Regions from separate parts of the Streptomyces sp. NPDC015171 genome, predicted to be linked through region 2. Evidence: riboswitches for the same ligand, from Rfam matches in the RefSeq annotation. Region 2 holds a riboswitch; each other region holds the start of a gene.
What was found. Region 2 has a riboswitch for S-adenosylmethionine ahead of ACF073_RS34685 (amino acid ABC transporter permease). Riboswitches for the same ligand answer to the same signal wherever they lie in the genome.
Positions count from the first base shown of each region.

Region 1: linked by a shared signal. The riboswitch ahead of thrC (threonine synthase) and the one ahead of ACF073_RS34685 (amino acid ABC transporter permease) in region 2 are both predicted to bind S-adenosylmethionine.
Region 3: linked by a shared signal. The riboswitch ahead of ACF073_RS31070 (aminotransferase class V-fold PLP-dependent enzyme) and the one ahead of ACF073_RS34685 (amino acid ABC transporter permease) in region 2 are both predicted to bind S-adenosylmethionine.

Region 1 is NZ_JBIBUO010000005.1:133,582-141,250, reverse strand. It holds gene groL (chaperonin GroEL) at 1-1,416, opposite strand, end outside; gene ACF073_RS15865 (cold-shock protein) at 1,715-1,918, opposite strand; gene ACF073_RS15860 (MoaD/ThiS family protein) at 2,349-2,624, opposite strand; gene thrC (threonine synthase) at 2,621-3,904, opposite strand; SAM riboswitch class I at 3,922-4,065, opposite strand; gene ACF073_RS15850 (glucosyl-3-phosphoglycerate synthase) at 4,221-5,165, shown strand; gene ACF073_RS15845 (trehalose-6-phosphate synthase) at 5,241-6,680, shown strand; gene otsB (trehalose-phosphatase) at 6,668-7,534, opposite strand; gene ACF073_RS15835 (DUF3263 domain-containing protein) at 7,571-7,669, opposite strand, start outside.
Region 2 is NZ_JBIBUO010000018.1:21,145-28,813, forward strand. It holds gene ACF073_RS34660 (NAD(P)/FAD-dependent oxidoreductase) at 1-156, opposite strand, end outside; gene ACF073_RS34665 ((2Fe-2S)-binding protein) at 149-451, opposite strand; gene ACF073_RS34670 (NAD(P)/FAD-dependent oxidoreductase) at 448-1,608, opposite strand; gene ACF073_RS34675 (putative leader peptide) at 1,750-1,872, shown strand; gene ACF073_RS34680 (glutathione S-transferase C-terminal domain-containing protein) at 1,950-2,837, shown strand; SAM riboswitch class IV at 2,915-3,025, shown strand; gene ACF073_RS34685 (amino acid ABC transporter permease) at 3,380-4,363, shown strand; gene ACF073_RS34690 (amino acid ABC transporter ATP-binding protein) at 4,360-5,151, shown strand; gene ACF073_RS34695 (ABC transporter substrate-binding protein) at 5,236-6,255, shown strand; gene ACF073_RS34700 (GNAT family N-acetyltransferase) at 6,321-7,151, shown strand; gene ACF073_RS34705 (putative leader peptide) at 7,166-7,279, shown strand; gene ACF073_RS34710 (LLM class flavin-dependent oxidoreductase) at 7,403-7,669, shown strand, end outside.
Region 3 is NZ_JBIBUO010000013.1:264,343-272,011, reverse strand. It holds gene ACF073_RS31085 (Rieske 2Fe-2S domain-containing protein) at 1-303, shown strand, start outside; gene ACF073_RS31080 (cytochrome bc complex cytochrome b subunit) at 300-1,958, shown strand; gene trpD (anthranilate phosphoribosyltransferase) at 2,080-3,144, shown strand; SAM riboswitch class IV at 3,218-3,334, shown strand; gene ACF073_RS31070 (aminotransferase class V-fold PLP-dependent enzyme) at 3,489-4,850, shown strand; gene ACF073_RS31065 (PQQ-binding-like beta-propeller repeat protein) at 4,957-7,122, shown strand; gene ACF073_RS31060 (Lrp/AsnC ligand binding domain-containing protein) at 7,119-7,400, opposite strand; gene ACF073_RS31055 (rhomboid family intramembrane serine protease) at 7,397-7,669, opposite strand, start outside.

The DNA of each region.
Region 1 (7,669 bases), on a different contig from region 2:
GCCCGGGGTCAGGTTGCGCACCTTCTCCACCACGACACCGCCCTCGAGGCCGGCGTTGACGGCGATCTGCTTCAGCGGGGCCTCAAGGGCGATGCGCACGGCGTTGGCGCCGGTCGCCTCGTCACCCTGGAGCTCCAGCTTCTCGAAGACCTGGGAGGCCTGCAGCAGGGCCACGCCACCACCGGCGACGATGCCCTCCTCGACGGCGGCCTTCGCGTTGCGGACGGCGTCCTCGATGCGGTGCTTGCGCTCCTTGAGCTCCACCTCGGTGGCGGCGCCGGCCTTGATGACCGCGACACCGCCGGCGAGCTTCGCCAGGCGCTCCTGCAGCTTCTCGCGGTCGTAGTCCGAGTCGCTGTTCTCGATCTCGGCGCGGATCTGGTTGACCCGGCCGCCGACCTGCTCCGAGGAGCCGGCACCGTCGACGATGGTGGTCTCGTCCTTGGTGATGACGACCTTGCGGGCGCGGCCCAGGAGGTCCAGGGTCGCGTTCTCCAGCTTGAGGCCGACCTCCTCGGAGATGACCTCGCCGCCCGTGAGGATGGCGATGTCGCCGAGCATGGCCTTGCGGCGGTCGCCGAAGCCCGGGGCCTTGACGGCGACGGACTTGAAGGTGCCGCGGATCTTGTTGACCACCAGGGTCGACAGGGCCTCGCCCTCGACGTCCTCGGCGATGATCAGCAGCGGCTTGCCCGACTGCATGACCTTCTCCAGCAGCGGGAGCAGGTCCTTGACGGAGGCGATCTTGGAGTTCGCGATGAGGATGTAGGGGTCCTCCAGCGAAGCCTCCATGCGCTCCATGTCGGTGGCGAAGTAGGCGGAGATGTAGCCCTTGTCGAAGCGCATGCCCTCGGTGAGCTCGAGCTCGAGACCGAAGGTGTTGCTCTCCTCGACGGTGATGACGCCTTCCTTGCCGACCTTGTCCATGGCCTCGGCGATCAGCTCGCCGATCTGGGTGTCGGCGGCGGAGATGGAGGCGGTGGAGGCGATCTGCTCCTTGGTCTCCACGTCCTTCGCCTGCTCCAGCAGGGCGGCGGAGACGGCCTCGACGGCCTTCTCGATACCGCGCTTCAGGGCCATCGGGTTGGCACCGGCGGCGACGTTGCGCAGGCCTTCCTTGACCAGGGCCTGGGCCAGCACGGTCGCGGTGGTCGTACCGTCGCCGGCGACGTCGTCCGTCTTCTTGGCGACTTCCTTGACCAGCTCGGCGCCGATCTTCTCGTACGGGTCCTCGAGCTCGATCTCCTTGGCGATGGAGACACCATCGTTGGTGATCGTGGGGGCGCCCCACTTCTTCTCGAGGACGACGTTGCGGCCCTTGGGGCCGAGCGTCACCTTGACGGCGTCCGCGAGCTGGTTCATGCCGCGCTCGAGGCCGCGCCGCGCCTCCTCGTCGAACGCGATGATCTTGGCCATGTGAAGTGGTCCCTCCAGGACTGGGGGTGATTCCTTCGGACCGCGCCCGCGCCCGCGACGGACGGCTCGCATGCCTCGTGGTTCCTTGCCCCACCCGGCCTGCGGGCCTCACCGACCCGGTCCTTCACTGTCACTCTCACCTTCAGAGTGCTAACGCAATGATTAGCACTCGGCATGGTCGAGTGCAAGCGCCCGGCGGGGGTACGCGGCGTCCGTCAGCCGCCCGCGAACACCGGAGCCGGGCACGGCGAAGGGCCCGCACCCTCTGCGAGGTGCGGACCCTTCGTACAAGAAACGTTCAGGCGCTGAGGCGAACCATGTCGGCCTGCGGGCCTTTCTGGCCCTGCGAGATCTCGAACTCCACCCGCTGGCCCTCTTCCAGGGTGCGGTAGCCGTCCATCTGAATGGCGCTGTAGTGGACGAAGACGTCCGCACCACCGTCGACCGCGATGAAGCCGTACCCCTTCTCCGCGTTGAACCACTTGACGGTGCCCTGAGCCATGCCTAACTCCCCTATTACTGGCCCTTGCACAGATCCGCACTTCGCGAACCCGGGTCAGACCTCACCCCCCATTTGGACGGGGGCGTGCGCCGGAACGCGTCGACCGCGGCTGAATGTATCTGTCCAACTGCCGTCTGCAACAGGTCAATCGGACGAGAATTCTGGACGCAAGCGGTCCGGAATCTAGTGAGAATTCGCCCGACTCAGGGCAAGTCGGGCCCCATAAAAGCCATAAATGCCGCAGATCACCCGCGCACTTTGGCTACTTCTTGTCGGGCGTACGACATGAATCCAGGGCCCGGGAACCGGGGGCCGCGACCGGGTTCCCCAACTGTACCGCGCTCAATCACGCAGAATTGCCCCCTCCGCTTCTCTCACGGAGGGGGCAATTCGTTGAACAATCAGTAACCGCGGTTACCGAAGGTAATGATCAGCCGCCGGCGACGGCCGGGATGATGGAGACACCGGCGCCGTCCGGGGTGACGGTCTCCAGGCCCTGCTCGAAGCGGACGTCGTCGTCGTTCACGTACACATTGACGAACCGGCGCAGCTTGCCCTGGTCGTCCAGGACGCGCGCGGCGATCCCGGTGTGGTTCTTCTCCAGATCGGCGATGACCTCCGAGAGCGTCGCGCCCTCGGCGGCGACCTCGGCCCGTCCGTCGGTGTAGGTGCGCAGGATGGTGGGGATGCGAACGGTCACGCTCATGCGAGGCCAGCCTCTCGGAAGGAGTCCAGGGTCGGACGGATGGTGGCGGTGAGGCCGGTGCCGGCCACCGCGTCGAGGGTCTTCAGACCGTCGCCGGTGTTGAGGACGACCGTGGTCTTCGCCGGGTCGAGGACGCCGTCCTTGAGCAGCTTGCGGGTGACGCCGACGGTCACCCCGCCCGCCGTCTCCGCGAAGATGCCCTCGGTGCGGGCCAGCAGCTTGATGGCGTCCACGACCTCCGCGTCCGTCACGTCCTCCACCGCGCCGCCGGTGCGGCGGGCGATGTCCAGGACGTAGGGCCCGTCGGCCGGGTTGCCGATGGCCAGGGACTTGGCGATGGTGTTCGGCTTCTGCGGGCGGACCACGTCGTGCCCGGCCTTGAAGGCGGCGGAGACCGGCGAGCAGCCCTCGGCCTGCGCGCCGAAGATCTTGTACGGCCGGTCCTCGACCAGACCCAGCTCGATCAGCTCCCGCAGCCCCTTGTCGATCTTGGTGAGCTGGGAGCCGGAGGCGATCGGGATCACGATCTGCTCGGGCAGCCGCCAGCCGAGCTGCTCGCAGATCTCGTACGCCAGGGTCTTGGATCCCTCCGCGTAGTACGGCCGCAGGTTGACGTTGACGAAGCCCCAGCCCTCGCCGGCCGGGTCGCCGATCAGCTCGGAGCAGAAGCGGTTCACGTCGTCGTAGTTGCCCTCGATGCCGACGAGCTCGCCGCCGTAGACCGCGGCCATGACGATCTTGCCCTGCTCCAGGTCGTGCGGGATGAACACGCAGGAGCGGAAGCCGGCCCGGGCGGCGGCGGCGCCGACGGCGCCGGCCAGGTTGCCGGTGGAGGAGCAGGAGAGCGTGCTGAAGCCGAAGACGCGGGCGGCTTCGAGGGCCTGGGCGACCACCCGGTCCTTGAAGGAGTGCGTCGGGTTGCCGGAGTCGTCCTTCACATACAGGCCGCCGGTCACGCCCAGCTCGCGCGCCAGGTTGTCCGCCTTGACGAGCTTGGTCCAGCCCGGGTTGATGTTGGGCTTCTCCGTGACGTCCGCGGGGACCGGCAGCAGCGGCGCGTACCGCCAGATGTTCGCGGGGCCCGCCTCGATGCGGCGGCGCAGGTCCTCGGTGTCGTAGCCGGAGAAGTCGTAGGCGATCTCCAGCGGGCCGAAGCACTCCTCGCAGGCGAAGACCGGGCCGAGCGGCACGCGGTGGCCGCACTCGCGACAGCTCAGCGCCGCGGCGGGACCGAGATCGACGGTGGAGTCGCTGGTGGTTGCAACTGTCTGCACAGCCATGGAGGCGAGGCCCTTTCTCCTCATCTTCCTCGCGACGCACTTCGCCGCGAGACGGAATTGGCACCTTCCCGAGCCAGGAGCCTCGCTTCGGAAGACGAGTACTGGCCGGAGGGTTGCCGGGGCTTCATCGGGCCGTGTCCCTCTGCCCCTCTGGATGAGCGGTATTCGGTTGTGGACGCACGCGACCCCCGACATGCGATGGTCATCGGCGTTGTTCAAGACTGTAACCGACGGCCAGGACAGTTGAGATAGTCGTCCGAACCGCGAGATGGGTCACACGGTGACGTGTGGTCGTGACAGTGAGGAGCCGCCCACCGTGCTGGAAGAAGTCGAGCGCTGGCTGAGCACCCGCTCCTGGTCCGTGGCCGACCGCCCGCTGCACCAGGTCCTGGCCGCCAAGCAGCGCACCGGCCGCACGATCAGCGTCGTGCTGCCCGCCCTCAACGAGCAGGAGACGGTCGGCGAGATCGTCGCGGTGATCCGGCGCGACCTCGTGGAGCGGGCCCCGCTCGTCGACGAGATCGTGGTCGTCGACTCCGGCTCCACCGACCGCACCTCCGAGGTCGCCGCGCGCGCGGGCGCCCGGGTCGTGCACCGCGACGACATCCTGCCCCGCGTCCCGGCCGTGCCGGGCAAGGGCGAGGTGCTGTGGCGCTCGCTGCTGGTGACCGGCGGGGACATCCTCTGCTTCGTCGACGCCGACCTGCGCGAGTTCTCCTCCGCGTTCGTCTCCGGGATCGTCGGCCCGCTGCTCACCGACCCGGACGTCGACCTGGTCAAGGCGATGTACGACCGCCCGCTCGCCGGGGCGGCCGGCCAGGGCGGCCGGGTCACCGAGCTGATGGCCCGCCCGCTGCTGAACATGCACTGGCCGCAGCTGGCCGGCTTCGTGCAGCCGCTGGGCGGCGAGTACGCGGCCCGCCGCTCCCTGCTGGAGCAGCTGCCGTTCCCCGTCGGCTACGGCGTGGAGCTGGGCATGCTGGTGGACGCGCTGCACCTGGTCGGCCTGGACGCGCTGGCCCAGGTGGACGTGGGGGTGCGCAGGCACCGGCACCAGGACGGGCAGGCCCTGGGCCGGATGGCCGCCGCGATCTACCGCACGGCCCAGCTCCGGCTGGCCCGCGGCCATCTGGTCCGCCCCGCGCTGACCCAGTTCGAGCGGGGCGAGGACGGGTTCGAGCCACGCACCTACTCGGTGGACACCGAGGAACGGCCGCCCATGGTGGAGATCGCGGAGTACGCCGACCGGAAGGTGGCCTGAACGGGCCGTATACGGTCCGCTGCCCGGCCGGACCCGTACGTTTGAGCGTTTACGGGCCGGGCTAGGTTGAGGCGTATGGCTTCCACGCGCGGTGCTGCGGACAAGGCTCAGGTGCTGGTCGCGTCGAATCGCGGCCCGGTTGCGTATCAGGTGGGCGAGGACGGCTCGCTGCACGCCCGGCGGGGCGGTGGCGGACTGGTCTCGGGCCTCTCCGCCATCGGGGCGGACGCGGACTCCGTATGGGTGTGCGCCGCGCTGGGCGACGGCGACCGGGCGGCGGTCCGGCGCGCGGCCGGCGGGCTGCTGCCGGCCGAGGAGACCGGCGGGCAGCGGGTGCGGATGCTCGACATCGACGCGACCGTGCACGCCGAGGCGTACAACGGCATCGCGAACTCGGTGCTCTGGTTCGTCCACCACATGCTCTACCAGACCCCGCTCGAGCCGGTCTTCGGCACGGAGTTCCGGCGGCAGTGGGCCTCCTACGAGGCCTACAACCGGGCGTTCGCCGAGGCGCTGGCCGAGGAGGCGGCCGAGGGCGCGGCGGTGCTCATCCAGGACTACCACCTGGCCCTCGCCCCCCGGATGCTCCGCCAGCTCCGCCCCGACCTGCGCATCGGCCACTTCTCGCACACCCCGTGGGCCCCGCCGGACTACTTCCGGCTGCTGCCCGACGACATCGCCGCCGAGCTGCTCGGCGGGATCCTGGGCGCGGACCGGGCGGCGTTCCTCACCCGGCGGTGGGCGGACGCGTTCACGGACTGCTGCCACACGGTGCTCGGGCCCGGCATCCCGTCCGGCACCCGGATCGGGGTGCACGGCCTCGGCGCGGACGCGGAGTTCCTGCGCAAGCGGGCGCAGGAGCCCGACGTGGCCGAGCGGATGGCGGCGCTGCGGGCGGAGATCGGGCCGGGCCGGCGGACCATCGTCCGGGTGGACCGCACCGAGCTGTCCAAGAACATCGTGCGCGGTCTGCTGGCGTACGAGCAGCTGCTGGCGGGCCGTCCGGAGTGGCGGGAGCGGGTCGTCCACGTGGCGTTCGCCTACCCGTCCCGGCAGGACCTCGCCGTGTACCGCGACTACACCGCCGAGGTGCAGCGGGTCGCGGACGGGATCAACGAGCGGTACGGCACGGCGGACTGGACGCCGGTGGTGCTGCATGTGAAGGACGACTTCGCGCGGTCCCTGGCCGCGTACCGGCTGGCCGACGTGGCGCTGGTGAACCCCATCAGGGACGGCATGAACCTGGTCGCCAAGGAGGTCCCGGTCGTCTCGGACGAGGGCTGCGCGCTGGTGCTGTCCCGGGAGGCGGGGGCGTACGAGGAGCTGGGCGAGGACGCCTTCGTGGTGAACCCGTACGACATCACGGGGACGGCCGAGGCGCTGCACGAGGCGCTGAGCCTGCCGGCGGACGTGCGGGCGGAGCGGTCGAAGCGGCTGGCCGCCGCGGCGACCGCGCTGCCGCCCGCCCGCTGGTTCCTCGACCAGCTGAACGCGCTGACCGGTCAGCCGAGCTGAGCCGCCAGCGTCCGCAGCAGTTCCACGACCCCCGCCGGGCCGTCCACCACGAGGTCGGCGCGTTCGGCCAGTTCGGTGACCTCGGTGCTGCCGCTGCAGACCAGCAGGCCGGGGATGCCGGCGGCGCGCAGTTCCCCGACCGCGGCGAAGGCGGGGAGGTCGCCCAGGTCGTCGCCTGCGTAGACGACGCAGCCGGCGCCGACGGCACGGGCGTGGTCGAGCAGGGCGACGCCCTTGTCCATGCCCGGCGGGCGCAGTTCCAGGACCATCCGGCCGGGTTCGACGATCAGGCCGTGCCGGGCGGCGAGGTCGGCGAGCGGGGCGCGCAGGGCCTCGAACGCGGCCTGCGGGTCGGCGGCGCGGCGGGTGTGCACCGCCACGGCCCGGCCCTTCTCCTCGATCCAGGTGCCCGGACCGGTGCCGATCCGCTCCAGCAGGCCCGGCAGCTCGGCGCGGACGGCGGCGACACCGGGGTGCGGCGGGGGCGCGGTGAGGGTGCCGGTGGCCGCGTCCCAGCGTTCGGCGCCGTAGTGCCCGAGGACGGTCAGGTGGGCGAGGCCGGGGACACCGGCGAAGCCGCCGTAGCGGACGGCCACCTCGGCCGGGCGGCCGGTGATCACGGCGACGGAGGCGATCCGGGGGGCGAGCGCGGCGAGCGCGGGTACCGCGCCGGGGTGCGCCCTGGCCTGCTCGGGGTCGGCGACGATCGGGGCCAGGGTGCCGTCGAAGTCCAGGCCGACCAGCGCGGTGCGGGGGCGGGCCAGGAACGCGGCGAGGCCGTCCCGGCCGGCCGGGGTCGCGGGGGTGGGCAGCGGGTGCGGGAGGTCCTTCGGATCCGTCGTCTGGGTTCCCATACGGCGACCCTATCCACGCGGGCCCCGGTCCACGCCTCAGCGCTCGGCTCGCCGCGCCTCGCGCACCCGGCGCAGCCGGTTCACCGTCACCGGGTCGTGGGCCAGCGCCCGCTCGTCGTCCAGCAGGGCGTTGAG
Region 2 (7,669 bases):
GCCGAGGGCGGCGGCGGGCTGCCGGTAGAACTGGCCGCCCGCCTGCTCGGCGGCGTCGACCAGGACGACCCGCACGCCCCGGGCGGCGGCCGCGAGGGCCGCGGCGAGCCCGGCAGGGCCCGCGCCGATCACGGCGAGACACGGTCGCTCAGTCATCGTCCCGGCCCGTCCCCTCCTGGCTGCGGATCACGTCCCCCGGGCGCACCGGCACCAGGCAAGCCCGCTGGTTGGGGCGGTCGTTGACGGTCACCAGGCAGTCGAAGCACACCCCGATCCCGCAGAACACCCCGCGGGGCCTGCCCGTGGCCCGCGTCCTGCGCCAGGCCGGCACGCCCGCCTCCCACAGCGCCGCCGCGATCGTCCGGCCCGGCAGCGCGGCCAGGGTCCGGCCGTCGAAGGTGACGGTGCGGGCCTCGCCCGGCCGGGCCCGCGCCAACTCCAGTGGATTCACGGTGTGTCGCCTCCGTCGGTGTCGAACCGCTCCGGCCGGAACGGTGTGAGGTCGAGCTCCGGCGGCTTCCCGGTGAGCGCCCGCGCGATCAGCTGTCCGGTGCCGGTGGCGAGCCCGATGCCGGCGCCCTCGTGTCCGCAGGCGTGGAACAGGCCGGGCGCGCGCGGGTCGGCGCCGATCGCCGGGAGGTGGTCCGGCAGATACGGCCGGAAGCCCGCGTACGTCCGCAGCGCGCTGACCCGTTCGAGGAACGGGAAGAGCCCGATCGCCCCGGCCGCGAGCGCCCGTACCGCGCGCAGCGACAGCGTGCGGTCGAAGCCCACCCGTTCCCGGGTGGCGCCGATCAGCACCGGTCCGGCTGCCGTGCCCTCCACGACCGGCGAGGTCCGCAGGGCGGCCGAGCCGCTGGCCACGTCGGCCACGTAGTCCGCCGCGTACACCTTGTGCCGGATCATGCGCGGCAGCCGCTCGGTGACCAGGACGAAGCCGCGCCGGGGGAGGACCGGCAGCCGGACCCCGGCCAGCGCCGCCAGCTCGCCGCCCCAGGTGCCGGCCGCGTTCACCACCGCCGGCGCGTGCAGGTCGCCCCGGTCGGTGCGGACGCCGTACACCGTGCCGTCCGCCGCGCGCAGCACGCCGGTCACGGTCCGGCCGGTGTGCACGGCGGCACCGGAGGCGCGGAGCAGCCGGGCCGCGGCCAGTGCGGGCATGACCTGGGCGTCCTGCGGATAGTGCACACCGCCCGCCATGCCGGGCGCCAGGTGCGGCTCCAGTGCGGCGAGCCGGTCCCCGTCGACCGGTACGGCCGTGACACCGGCGGCCCGCTGGCCCGCGGCGAAGTCCCGCAGCGCGGCCAGGGTGCCGGGCGTCGACGCGACGACGAGGCCGCCCTTGGGCTCGTACTCGACCGCCGTGCCCAGCTCCGGCGCCAGCTCCGCCCACAACCGGGCCGACAGCAGGGCGAGCCGGAGTTCCGGACCCGGTTCCTTGTCGGAGACGAGCAGGTTGCCCTCGCCCGCTCCCGTGGTGCCGCCGGCCACCGGGCCCCGGTCCACCACCCGCACGTCGAGGCCGGTCCGCGCGGCGTACAGCGCACAGGCCGCGCCCACCATCCCGGCTCCGACGACCACGACATCGCACGTCAGCCGCTTCGCCACGGTCAGTACTATGTCACATGTTTCTCTCGCTGAGGAGCCCCCCGCATGCGCCCCGATTCCCAGCCGTGGACAGCCTCTTGACGTCGTACGGAGCCCGATCGACACTCCAGGGAGGGAATCCTAGTGAAAAGGTAGGGAATCATGACGCGCCATGAAACGGGCACCGGCCGCACGGGCCGGACGCCGTTGCGCGCACCCCTGCTCACCTCCCGCCGCCATATCGACCTGCAGCGCGTCTGCAGCGCGATCAGCCACCGCCGCTGAACCGGTCCCGCTCGCCCCGCCGGCCGGCCGTGCCCGCTCCGGCGTCCGTTCGCCCGCCCATCGACCCGGGGAGAAGCATGTCCGTCACTCCGCTCGCCGCCGTTCCGTCCGCCCGCCGAGCCGCCCCCGCCTTCCGCGGCCGCATCGGCCGGGACGCCCGCAGCGGCCACTACGCCGTGCCGCACCGCTACCGGCTCCATCTGTCGACCGCCTGTCCCGACGGACTGCGCCTCGCCATCGGCCACAGCCTGCTCGCCCTGGACACCGGCTGTCCGGTCACCCTCCTGCCCGCCGTCCCCGACTGTCCCGGCGGCGGCCACTCGGCGCTCCGCCCGCTGTACGAGGCGAGCGCCCACCACTTCACCGGACCGGCGCTCGGGCCCGTCCTCAGCGACGACTGGTCCGGACGCATCGTCAGCACCCACGCCCCGGACATCCTGCGCGACCTGGACCGGTTCCCGCACGAGGGCGACGCCCGCCTGTACCCGGCCGGTCTGGAGTCCGTGATCGAGGCCGTCGAGCGGATGTGCGCCGAGGGCATCGACGAGGCCGCGCAGCGCGCCGGACGGGCCGGTGCCGGCCCCGCCGAGCGGGCCGGAGCGCTCGACACGCTGCTGGACACCCTCGACCGGCTCGACCGGCGGCTGGCCGGCGAGGAGTACCTGGCCGACGACCGGCTCAGCGCCGCCGACATCGAGCTGTGGGTGTCGCTGGTGCAGCTCGACACGGTCCACCGCTGCCATCTGGACGCCGCCGCCGTGCACCGCATCGCCGGGCACCGCGCCCTGTGGGCCTACGCCCGCCGGCTGGCCGCCCACCCCGCCTTCGGCCGCCGGCTCGACCTCGACGGCATCGCCCGCCGCCACCACGGCCGCTGCCAGGGTCTTGAGGCCGCCGGCGCCGCGGTCCAGATCCTGGACTGGGCGGCCCACGCGGCGGACTCCCCGGACGCTTCTCGCAGGTGACAGCGGTCCGTGGACGTCCACTGGGCGGACGGCCGTTGACATTCGAACGGGCAACTGCCTTACTTACGGCTCAGAACGGTCATGAGCGTCAGCACCAAGCCCTGGCTCGCTGACCGGCAACCCTCGCATCGCGGTGGGGTGCCCCAGGTGACGACCGGACCGGACGACGTTTTCGGTAAGCGCGAGGCCCTCCCGGGCCCACAACAGTGACAGGTGACGCCATGTACGCAGCTCCCAGGACGGCCGCGAGCCGCCCGCAGAGCTGCGTACCGTCGTACGCCGGTCTCCTCGTCGCCGACCGCGCCGTCGATCTGCTCCGCGTGAACAGCGCACTGTGTACCGCGCCGGGCGCTGCCCGCTGCCGGGGCTGACGTTCCCTTCCAGCCCCCGCGTTCCCGCCGCACACCGTCCGCCCGGTGTGCCGTTGTCCGCCCATCCCCCGGTTGTGCGCGTGCCCGTGCGCCGCCTCGTGCCGTAGTGCCGTCGCGGCCCATGCCCGCTCGTCCGCGGCCGCGGGGTGTCCGATTTCGCCGGAGCCCCTCATGAGTGAACCCCCAGGCGCCGCCGTCTCCCTCGCCGAGGCGCCGACTCCCACCGACCCGCCGTCAAAAAGCCTCTCCGCACAGCGGGTCCAGCCGCTGCGCAGACCCGGGCGGTGGACCGTCACCGCGGTCGTCCTCGTGCTCGTCGCGCAGATCCTGCACGGACTGGTCACGAACCCCTTCTACCAATGGGACCGCTTCCAGTACTGGTTCCTGCGCCCCACCGTCCTCGACGGCCTCCTCGTCACCCTCGAAGTCGCCGCGTTCAGCGCCGTACTGGGGCTCGTCGGCGGCGTCCTGCTCGCGCTCGCCCGGCTCTCCGGAAGCGCGGTGCTGCGCGCCGTCAGCTGGACCTACACCTGGCTGTTCCGCTCGGTGCCGCTGATCGTTGTGCTGATCTTCCTCTACAACTTCAGCGCCCTGTACAAGACGCTGAGCCTCGGCGTGCCCTTCGGTCCGGCCTTCGTCAGCTTCGACGAGTCGAAGCTGGCCACCGACATGGCCATCGCCGTCATCGGCCTCAGCCTGAACGAGGCGGCGTACGCGGCCGAGGTGGTCCGCGGCGGCGTCCTCTCCGTCGACCAGGGACAGCACGAGGCCGCCGCCGCGCTCGGCCTGCCCCGGGGCTACCAGTTCCGCAGGATCGTCTTCCCGCAGGCCCTCAGGTCCATCACCCCGAACTACGTCAACCAGCTGATCGGCCTGATCAAGAGCACGTCCCTGGTGTTCTACGTGTCCCTGCTCGACCTGTTCGGCACGGTGCAGTCGATGGGCAACACCTACCCCGGTGACGTCGTCCCGCTGCTGATGGTCGCCACCGTCTGGTACCTGATCCTGACCAGCGCCGTCTCCGTCGTCCAGTTCTACGTCGAGCGGCACTACGCCCGGGGCGCCACCCGCACCCTGCCGCCGACCCCCCTGCAGAAGGCCCGTGACGCCCTGACAGACCTGCGGGCCCGACTGCGCGGAGAGGCCGCCGTATGACCACCGTCCGGACCCCGGAGAAGACCGCCCCCGCGGCGCTCGAAATACACGACGTGCACAAGTGGTACGGCACCCACCGGGTGCTCGACGGCATCGACCTGACCGTCCGCCCCGGCGAGGTCACGGTGATCATCGGCCCGTCCGGCTCCGGCAAGTCGACGCTGCTCAGGGTCGTCAACCACCTGGAGAAGCCCGAGATCGGCCATGTCAGCGTGGGCGGCGAACTGATCGGCGTGCGACGGCACGGCGGACGGCTGAAGGAACTCAGCGAGCGCGCCATCCTCGCCCAGCGCGGCCGGATCGGCTTCGTCTTCCAGAACTTCAACCTCTTCCCGCACCTGACGGTCCTCGACAACGTCGCCGCCGCGCCCGTCGCCACCGGCAGGCTGACCAGGCCGGCGGCCCAGGAACTCGCCCGCGAACTGCTCGAACGGGTCGGCCTCGGGGACCGGACCGGCGCCTATCCGCGGCAGCTGTCCGGCGGCCAGCAGCAGCGCGTCGCCATCGCCCGCGCCCTCGCCCTGCGCCCCGGGATCATCCTCTTCGACGAGCCGACCTCGGCGCTCGACCCCGAACTCGTCGGCGAGGTGCTGGCCGTCATCAAGGACCTGGCCACCAGCGGCACCACGCTCGTCATCGTCACCCACGAGATCGGCTTCGCCCGCGAGGTCGCCGACCGGGTCGTCTTCATCGACGGCGGCCGGATCGTCGAACAGGGCCCGCCCGGCGAGGTGCTGGACAAGCCCCGGCACGCACGGACCCGGGACTTCCTCGGCAAGGTCCTCTGACCCCCGCCTTCCCCCCGCGCTCACGAACTCCCCCCACGGCAGCACGCCCACCGCCCTCATCAGCGAGACAAGGACAGCCACGCCATGCCTACCCACCTCTCCCGACGCGGCCTGATACGCGGCATCACGGCGGCCACCGCGGTCGCCGCCCTCGCCACCGGACTCACCGCCTGCGGGGGCGACAGCGAGGCCGCCACCACGACCGACAGCGCGGGCACCGTGACCGTGGGACGCCTCTCCAACGGAGCCGCCAAGGAGACCGGACTGAAGGTCTCCGAGGTGAAGTCCATCAGCGCCCGGCTGCCCGCCTCCGTCCGCAAGAGCGGCAAGCTCGTCATCGGTGTCGGAGCCCTGCCCTCGGGATCCGCTCCGCTGAACTTCGTGGGCAGCGACCAGAAGACCCTCACCGGCTCCGAACCCGACCTCGGCCGCCTGGTGGCCGCGGTGCTCGGCCTGAAGCCCGAGATCCGCAACTCCACCTGGGAGAACCTCTTCGTCGGCATCGACAGCGGCAAGGTCGACGTGGCCTTCTCCAACGTCACCGACACCGAGGAGCGCAAGAAGAAGTACGAGTTCGCCTCCTACCGCAAGGACAACCTGGCCTTCGAGGTGGTCAAGAAGAGCACCTGGAACTTCGACGGCGACTACGAGAACCTCGCCGGCAAGACGGTCACCGTGGGCTCCGGCACCAATCAGGAGAAGATCCTCCTGGAGTGGAAGGCCAAGCTGGCCAAGGAGGGCAAGAAGCTCACCGTCAAGTACTTCCCGGACCAGAACGCCATCAACCTGGCGCTGAGCAGCGGCAAGGTCGACGCCTACTTCGGCCCCAACCCCGCCGTCGCCTACCGCGCCCGGCAGACCGCGAACACGCCCGCCCCGACCCGCAACGCCGGCACCTTCTCCGGCGCGGGCGCGTCCCTCCAGGGCCTGATCGCCGCCACCTCCAAGAAGGACAGCGGGCTCGCCGAACCGGTCGCCGCCGCCCTCAACCACCTGATCGACAACGGGCAGTACGCCAAGTGGCTGGCCGCCTACAACCTCTCCAACGAGGCCGTGGCGAAGTCGGAGGTGAACCCGCCCGGACTGCCGGCGGACAACTCCTGACCCACCGACCGCGGTACGACCCCGACCCCGACCGTGCACGTCGCTCAAGAGAGGACTCCGCCTCCGTGGCCCACCCGTCCGACGCCCGCGGAGGCGGAGCCCCGCCCCTGCCCGCCGCCCCCCTCCTGCCTCCCGCCGCCCCCGTCCTCGACAACGCCGTCTGGGCCGCGCTCGACGGTCCGCACGCCCACCTGGCCGAGCGGTTCGGCCGCGCCGCCCGCTACCAGGCCGACCTCTACGCCTTCGCCGCCCTCGCGGACCCGGCGGACCCGGCGGCCTGGGCCGACCTCGGCACCCTCCTCGGAGCGGGGGCCGAGGTGCGCGTCAAACCCGCCGGACGGGTGCCGCGGGGCTGGACGGTCCTCGGCGACGGCGAGGGCGTCCAGCTCGTGGACACCGCGCTGCGGGCCGAACCGGCCCCCGAGGCCGTACGCCTCGGACCCGACGACGTTCCCGAGATCCTCGGCCTGGTCGCCCGCACCCGGCCGGGCCCCTTCCTGCGCCGGACCGTCGAGATGGGCACCTACCTCGGCATCCGGCACCACGGCAGGCTCGTCGCGATGGCGGGGGAGCGGCTGCGACCGCCCGGCTGGACCGAGATCAGCGCCGTGTGCACCGACCCCGCGTACCGCGGCCGGGGACTGGCGACCCGGCTGGTACGGGCGGTCGCGGCGGGCATCCGGGACCGCGGGGACACGCCGTTCCTGCACGCCGCCGCCGACAACACCGCCGCGATCCGGCTGTACGAGTCGCTCGGGTTCACCCTGCGCCGCCGCAACCGCATCGTGCGGCTCCGCACCCCGGGAACATCCGGCGCCGGCCGGGCGTTGAGTGTCCTGACGAGATCCGCCAGGCGGTCGCCGAACCGGCCCGCCGCGCCCGACGGAGGGAGGTGACGGCCGTGATCCGTATGCGCCCGAAGGCCCGCCCGCCGCGCCTCCCGCACGCCTACCGTTCCGTCCGTCTGCACTCCCGGCCGCACATAGACCTCCAGCGCGTGTCCGCCGCGCTCTGTCGCCACTGACCTGCCGCCCGGCCCCCCGGCCGGGTCCCCCTCCGCCGCGCTCGCCCCCGGCCGACGCATGCCCGGCCGACGCAGGCCCCGCGAGCCGGTGTCTCTCGTACCGACATCTAGGAAGGCACCGCCGTGTCCTCGACTTCCCCCGCTTCCCCCGTTCCAGCTGCCTCTCCCGCCTCTCCCGCACCCCTGCATCTCGCCGTCGCCCTGGACGGCACCGGCTGGCACCCCGCGTCCTGGCGCGAGCCGGCCGCCCGCCCCCAGGACCTCTTCACCGCCGGGTACTGGGCCGGCCTGATCACCGAGGCCGAACGCGGCCTGCTCGACTTCGTCACCATCGAGGACGGCCTCGGCCCGCAGTCCTCCCGGCCGCTGGCCCCCGACGAGCGCACCGAC
Region 3 (7,669 bases), on a different contig from region 2:
CTCCAGCCGGCCAACATCAAGGACAAGCGCGAGCTCGACTGGTCGCACGAGGGCATCGTCGCCTTCTCGAAGATCTGCACCCACGTGGGTTGCCCGATCTCGCTGTACGAGCAGCAGACGCACCACGTCCTGTGCCCGTGCCACCAGTCCACCTTCGACCTCTCCGACGGTGCCCGAGTGATCTTCGGCCCCGCCGGCCACGCCCTGCCGCAGCTGCGCATCGGTGTGGACAGTGAGGGTTACCTCCAGGCGCTCGGCGACTTCGAGGAGCCCGTCGGTCCTGCATTCTGGGAGCGCGGATGAGTACTGCAGAGAACACGAATTCATCCGCCGCTGACGCGGCGGGCCGCTCTCGCGGAAAGGCCCCGGCCGGCGAGCGCGTCGCCGACTGGGCGGACGGCCGGCTCGGGATCTACTCCCTGGCCAAGGCCAACATGCGCAAGATCTTCCCCGACCACTGGTCGTTCATGTTGGGCGAAGTGTGCATGTACAGCTTCATCATCATCATCCTGACGGGTGTGTATCTGACGCTGTTCTTCCACCCGTCGATGAACGAGGTGGAGTACCACGGCAGCTACGTCCCGCTCCAGGGACAGCTGATGTCCGAGGCGTTCAGCTCGACCCTGCACATCTCCTTCGACGTGCGCGGTGGTCTGCTCATCCGGCAGATCCACCACTGGGCCGCGCTGATCTTCCTCGCCGGCATGTTCGTGCACATGATGCGCGTGTTCTTCACCGGCGCGTTCCGCAAGCCGCGTGAGATCAACTGGCTGTTCGGCTTCCTGCTGTTCGTCCTCGGCATGTTCACCGGTTTCACCGGTTACTCGCTCCCGGACGACCTGCTCTCCGGCACCGGTGTCCGCTTCACCGAGGGCGCGATCCTGTCCGTGCCGATCGTCGGAACGTACATCTCGATGTTCCTCTTCGGCGGCGAGTTCCCCGGCCACGACTTCGTCGCCCGGTTCTACTCGATCCACATCCTGCTGCTGCCGGGCATCATGCTCGGCCTGATGGTGGCGCACCTGATCCTGGTCTTCTACCACAAGCACACGCAGTTCGCGGGTCCCGGAAAGACCGAGAAGAACGTCGTCGGCATGCCGCTGCTGCCGGTGTACATGGCCAAGGCCGGAGGCTTCTTCTTCCTGGTCTTCGGTGTCATCGCGGTCATCGCCGCGGTCGCGCAGATCAACCCGATCTGGGCCATGGGCCCCTACCGTCCGGACCAGGTGTCGACCGGCGCCCAGCCCGACTGGTACATGGGCTTCGCCGAGGGTCTGGTCCGCTACATGCCGGGCTGGGAGATCAACTTCTGGGGTCACACGCTCGTCCTGGGCGTGTTCATCCCGCTGGTGCTCTTCGGTCTCGTCCTGATGGCGATCGCGCTCTACCCGTTCATCGAGTCCTGGGTCACCGGCGACAAGAGCGAGCACCACATCCTGGACCGCCCGCGCAACGCGCCGACCCGTACCGGCTTCGGTGTGGCCTGGGTGACGGTCTACATGATCGGCCTGATCGGCGGTGGCAACGACCTCATCGCCACCCACTTCCATCTGTCGATCAACGACGTCACCTGGTTCGTCCGGATTTTCTTCTTCGCCGGACCGGTCATCGCGTTCATCGTCACCAAGCGGATCTGCCTGGGCCTGCAGCGCCGCGACCGCGAGAAGGTGCTGCACGGTCGCGAGACCGGCATCATCAAGCGGCTGCCGCACGGTGAGTTCATCGAGATCCACGAGCCGCTCAGCCAGGAGCAGCTGCACACCCTCACCTCGCACCACCAGTACGAGCCGGCCGCGATCGGCGCGACGGTGGACGAGAACGGTGTGGAGCGCAAGGTTCCGGCGTCCGAGAAGCTGCGCGCCAAGCTCAGCGATGCCTACTACGGCGAGGACAGCCAGATCCCCAAGCCGACCGTCGAGGAGTACAAGGAGATCACGAGCGGCCACGGCCACCACTGATCACCGCGTCGCCACGCCACGCGGAGGGCCCCGTCCGGGTTGCGGACGGGGCCCTTCGCCGTGTCACCGGGCTCGATAGGGTGGGGGGCGACGGAGCAGGTATGTGAACGAGGAGCGGCTGATGAGCGCTGTGACCCCCGCTGGAGGCGACACCGCGGCGGGCCGCTCCTGGCCCGCCCTGCTGAACGGTCTGCTGGACGGCCGGAACCTGTCCGCCGACGACACCGCCTGGGCGATGGACCGCATCATGCGCGGGGAGGCGACCGACGCGCAGATCGCCGGGTTCGCGGTGGCGCTGCGGGCGAAGGGCCAGACGGTGGAGGAGATCACCGGTCTGGTCCGCACGATGTACGAGCACGCGAACGTGATCGAGGTGCCCGGCCGGACCGTCGACATCGTCGGCACCGGCGGCGACGGGGCCAGAACGGTGAACATCTCCACGATGTCCTCGCTGGTCGTCGCGGGCACGGGCGCGAAGGTCGTCAAGCACGGCAACCGGGCCGCGTCCTCGGCGTCCGGCTCCTCCGACGTCCTGGAGAAGCTCGGCGTCAACCTCGACCTGACCCCCCGGCGGGTGGCGGAGGTCGCCGAGGAGGCGGGCATCACCTTCTGCTTCGCGGTGAAGTTCCATCCCGCGCTGCGGCATGTGGGCGCGGCGCGCGGCCAGTTGGGCATCCGTACGGTGTTCAACCTGCTCGGCCCGCTGACCAACCCGGCGCGGGTGCGGTCCCAGGCGGTCGGCGTGGCCGTCGCGCACGAGGCGCCGATCGTCGCGGGCGTGCTCGCCGAGCGCGGCAACTCCTCGCTGGTCTTCCGCGGCGACGACGGTCTCGACGAGCTGACCACGACGGCCACCTCCCGGGTCTGGGTGGTCCGGGACGGCAAGGTCACCGAGGAGAGCTTCGACCCCCGGGACGTCGGTATCGAGCTGGTCCCGGTGGAGGCGCTGCGCGGCGGCGACCCGGTCTACAACGCCGAGGTCGCCCGCAGGCTGCTGGACGGCGAGCGGGGGCCCGTACGGGACGCCGTGCTGCTGAACTCGGCGGCGGCCCTGGTGGCCCTCCAGCCGGCGGACACCTCGCTCGCCGAGCAGCTCCGCGCGGGCATGGCGAAGGCCGCCGAGTCGATCGACTCGGGGGCGGCGAAGCGGGCGCTGGAGCGCTGGGTGGCCGCGAGCAACGCGTAGCACCGCGGGTGTCGTCCCGCGATCCGGACACGGGTTGCGGGACGACGATCATTTCGCGTACGTTCCTGTACCAGGTCATGAGTGACAGTCATGAGGCCCCGGCCGACTGTCCGGCAACCCTCCGTCCGTGGCGGGGTGCCCCGGGTGAAGACCAGGCCGTGCACAGCAAGGTGTACGGCAAGCGCGGATCCCTCGCACACTTCCGACAGTGTGGGGCCAGGGATCCTGGTCATCGAGGAGCCTTCCGTGAGCAAGCGAATGCGATAGGGCCGCCGAGCCCCGCCTCCGCACACCCTTCTCTCTCTTCCGCGCATCGCGCGCGTTCCTCTCACGGGAGTTCCGTCATGTCTGTCTCCACCGCTGCCTGCGACCAGTCCGTTTGCACCCCTCTGCCGGTTCTGGGACGAGATGTCACCGTGCCGCTGGTCACCGGCGGCGAGGTCACCTACGCCGCCCTCGACTACGCGGCCAGCGCTCCCGCCCTCCAGCGCGTCTGGGACGACGTCGCCGCGTACGCCCCGTACTACGGCAGCGTCCACCGCGGTGCCGGCTACCTCTCCCAGCTCTCCACGGACCTGTTCGAGAACGCCCGCACGGCGGTCGCCGAGTTCCTCGGCTGCCGCCCGGCCGACCAGGTGATCTTCACCCGGTCGACCACCGACTCGCTGAACCTGCTGGCCCGTGCGCTCCCGGCCGGCTGCCAGGTCTTCGTGTTCGAGACCGAGCACCACGCCTCCCTGCTGCCCTGGCAGGACGCGCGGGTCACCTACCTGGACGCCCCGCGCACCCCCCGGCAGGCCGTGGAGACCCTGGAGCGGGCCCTCGCCGACCGCGATCCCTACGGTCCGGCCCTGGTCTGCGTCACCGGCGCCTCCAACGTCACCGGCGAGCTGTGGCCGGTGCGCGAACTGGCCGCCGCCGCGCACGCCCACGGCGCCCGGATCGTCCTGGACGCCGCCCAGCTGGCCCCGCACCACCCCGTCGACATCCGGGACCTGGACGTCGACTGGGTCGCCTTCTCCGGGCACAAGCTGTACGCCCCCTTCGGCTCCGGTGTGCTCGCCGGCCGTGCCGACTGGCTGCGGGCGGCCGAGCCGTACCTCGCGGGCGGCGGCGCGAGCCGCAAGGTCACCCGGAGGCAGGACGGCGGTGTGGCCGTGGAGTGGCACGACAGCGCGGCCCGCCACGAGGCCGGCTCCCCGAACGTCATCGGCGCCTACTCCATCGCCGCGGCCTGCAAGGCGCTGACGGAGGCCGGCTGGGACGCCCTGGTCGCCCGGGAGCGGTACCTGATCGCCAAGGTCCGCGAGGGCCTCGCCGAGGTCCCCGAGGTGCGGATCCTCTCCCTCTTCGGCGCCGACGCCGAGCGCGTCGGCGTGCTCTCCTTCGTCGTCGAGGGCTGGAACAGCTCCCACTTCGCCGCCGCCCTCTCCGCCGAGTACGGCATCGGCGTCCGCGACGGCCTGTTCTGCGCCCACCCCCTGGTGCGCACCCTGCTCGGCTCCGACCCCGAGACCCAGGGCGAGTGCGGCGCACCCGAGGCGGCCCCGGGGGAGAAGTCGCTCAACGCCATCCGGGTGAGTTTCGGCGCGGGCACCCCCGACGAGCACGTCGAGCGCTTCGTGACCGCCGTGACCGAGCTGGTGCGGGACGGCGCCAAGTGGCAGTACCGCACGGAGGACGGCCGCTGCGTCCCGGCGGTCTGACGAAACCGCCGACCCGCGACCCGCACGCGCCGCACCTGGGAACCGGCTGGACGGCCGGGCGCGTATACGCTCCCCCTGACGACTCGTTGGACAGGGGGAGCCCGGAGTGCAGCCGCTGCGCGCAACCGACCCGCGCCACATCGGCCCGTACGAAGTCCTCGGCAGGCTCGGCGCGGGAGGCATGGGCGAGGTGTACCTCGCCGCCTCGCGCACGGGGCTGAGGCTCGCGGTGAAAGTGGTCAGACCCGAATACGCCGAGGACCGCACCTTCCGTGCCCGCTTCCGCCAGGAGGTCAGCGCCGCGCAGACCGTCGGCGGCGCGGGCACGTACACCGCGCGGGTCGTGGACGCCGACACCGAGGCCGAACGGCCCTGGATGGCGACCGAGTTCGTGGCCGGCCCCAATCTGCGGGACGCCGTCCTCGACCACGGCGCGCTGCCCGGGCCCGCGGTCCTGATCCTCGCCGCGGCGCTCGGCGAGGCGCTCGCCGCCATCCACGGCAAGGGCCTGGTCCACCGCGACCTGAAGCCGTCGAACATCCTGCTCGGCCCGGACGGGCCCCGGGTCATCGACTTCGGGATCGTGCGGGCCCTGGAGGCCACCGCGCTGACCCGGACCGGCGCGGTCGTCGGCTCGGTCGGCTATGTATCGCCCGAGCAGATCCGCAACGGCGGCCAGGTCGGCCCGCCGAGCGACGTCTTCTCCCTCGGCGCGGTCCTCGCCTACGCGGCGGCCGGCCGGGAGCCGTTCGGCGAGGGCCAGGACTCGGTGGTCCTGCTGCGCATCCTGACCCGCGACTTCGACCTGTCCGGCGTACCGGAGGAGGTGCGTCCGCTGGTGACGGCCTGTCTGCGCGAGGATCCGCTCAAGCGCCCGGAGCCCGCGGAGGTGGTGGCGAGCGCCGGCTTCACCCCGGACACCCTGCGCACCGCCGCCCGGCCGGGCTGGTACGGCCCCGCCGCGTGGACGCGCCCGGCCGCGGACGACCGCCCCAGCGGCGTGGAGTACCTGGCTCCCACCCCTGCGGAGGCGCCCACCGCCGCGCCCGCCCCGGCGGGCGCCCCCACCGTCCCCGCCTCCGCGGGCGCCCCCACCGCCGCCGTGCGCCGGTGGGGCCCGGTGGCCCCCGGCCGGCGCCGGCTGCTGCAGGTCCTGGCCGGCGGAGCGGCCGTCGGCGGCGGCGCCTGGCTGCTGCGGTACGGGTACCGGGGCGAGAGCGAGGGCAGCGGCAGCTACCAGCCGCCCGACCAGGCGGACCCGGGCGTGGCGCACACCCCGGCCGCCGTCCGGTCGGCCGTCCTGCGCTGGCAGTACGACCTCGGCGGCATCGGCGGCCTGGAGGGCGCCTGCTGCGCGCTCTCCCCGGACGGCTCCGTCGTCTACGCCGGCACCTCAGGCGGCGTCCTGCACGCGGTCTCCCGGGACGGCGCCAAGCGCTGGAAGGTCCGGCTCGGCGACGACGTCTCCACCCCGGTGGCCACCCGGGACGGCGTGTACTGCGTGGTGGGCTTCCACTCCGACGACGTACGCCGGCTGGTCGTGGTGGACACCTCCGGGCACCAGCGCTGGACCCGCACCCTCGGCGACCAGGGGTACGCCGTCCCGGTGGGGCTCGGCGCGGACGTGCTCGTCTCCGTCGGCGGCACGGACACCGGCGGCCTGCGCCGCTACGCCTTCGACGGCAGCGAGAAGTGGACCGCGAAGACCTCGGCCGGCCCCACCGGCACCCCTCTCGTCGCGGGCGACGTGATCTACACGGGCAGCTACGCCGACGCCCTGTTCGCGCTGGACGCGCGGGACGGCTCGCAGAGGTGGCGGGTGTCGGCGGGCACCGACGCCACGGCGGTCGCCCTCGCGCACACCACCCTGTTCGCGGACTCCGCCGCCGTGCGCCAGGGCTTCCGGGTCTCGGACGGCAGGCGGCTGTGGCGCCGGGAGGACGCTTCCGGCGCCCTGGCCGCGGGCAGCCGGACGCTGGCCGTCGGCACCGAAAGCGGCACGGTGTACGCCGTCCGGGCGGCCGACGGCTCCCGGGCCTGGACGTACGACATCGGGGGCGGCCGGGCCGAGCCCCGCGCGGTGACGGCCGGCGGCACCGTCTACGTACGGGCGGGCGACCGGGTCTGGGCGCTGGACCTGAACGGCAAGAAGCGCTGGAGCGCGGCCCTCGGCCGGGCGGCGGGCGACGACCAGCACGCCCCGGTCGTCGGCGGCGGGCGCCTCTACATCCCGTCGGGCACCGGCATCGCCGCGGTGGACCTGGGCGGCTAGTTGTCCAGGCCGATGGCGAAGGCGGCCTCCAGGTCGTGCTGGGAGTAGGTGCGGAACGCCACGTGCGTGTCCGTGCCCTCCACGCCGGGGATCTTGCTGATCCGGCCCGGGATGACCTCGGCCAGGTCCTCGTGCTGCCGGACCCGGACCATGGCGATCAGGTCATAGGTGCCGGTGACCGAGAAGACCTCGCTGACGCTGTCCAGCGCGGCGATCCGCTCCGCGATCTCGGGGATCCGGTCCACGCTGGTCTTGATCAGAACGATCGCGGTGATCACGGCTGTTTCTCTCCCTCGGTGACCGGAGCTGGGGCGGCCTTCACTCTAGTCGCCCGCTCGTCCCCCACCACCGCCCCGCCCGGCCCTCCCGCCTGCCTCCCGTACCTCAGCCACGCGTAGCCGAAGCCGAGACCGAACCCGACCAGATGGGCGAGGTAGGCCACCCCGGGCCCGTCGGAGGCCTGGCCCGCCGCGAGCCACTGGAGGGCCGCCCAGAACGGCAGCACCACCCAGGCCGGGAAGCGCAGCGGCAGGAAGAACAGGAACGG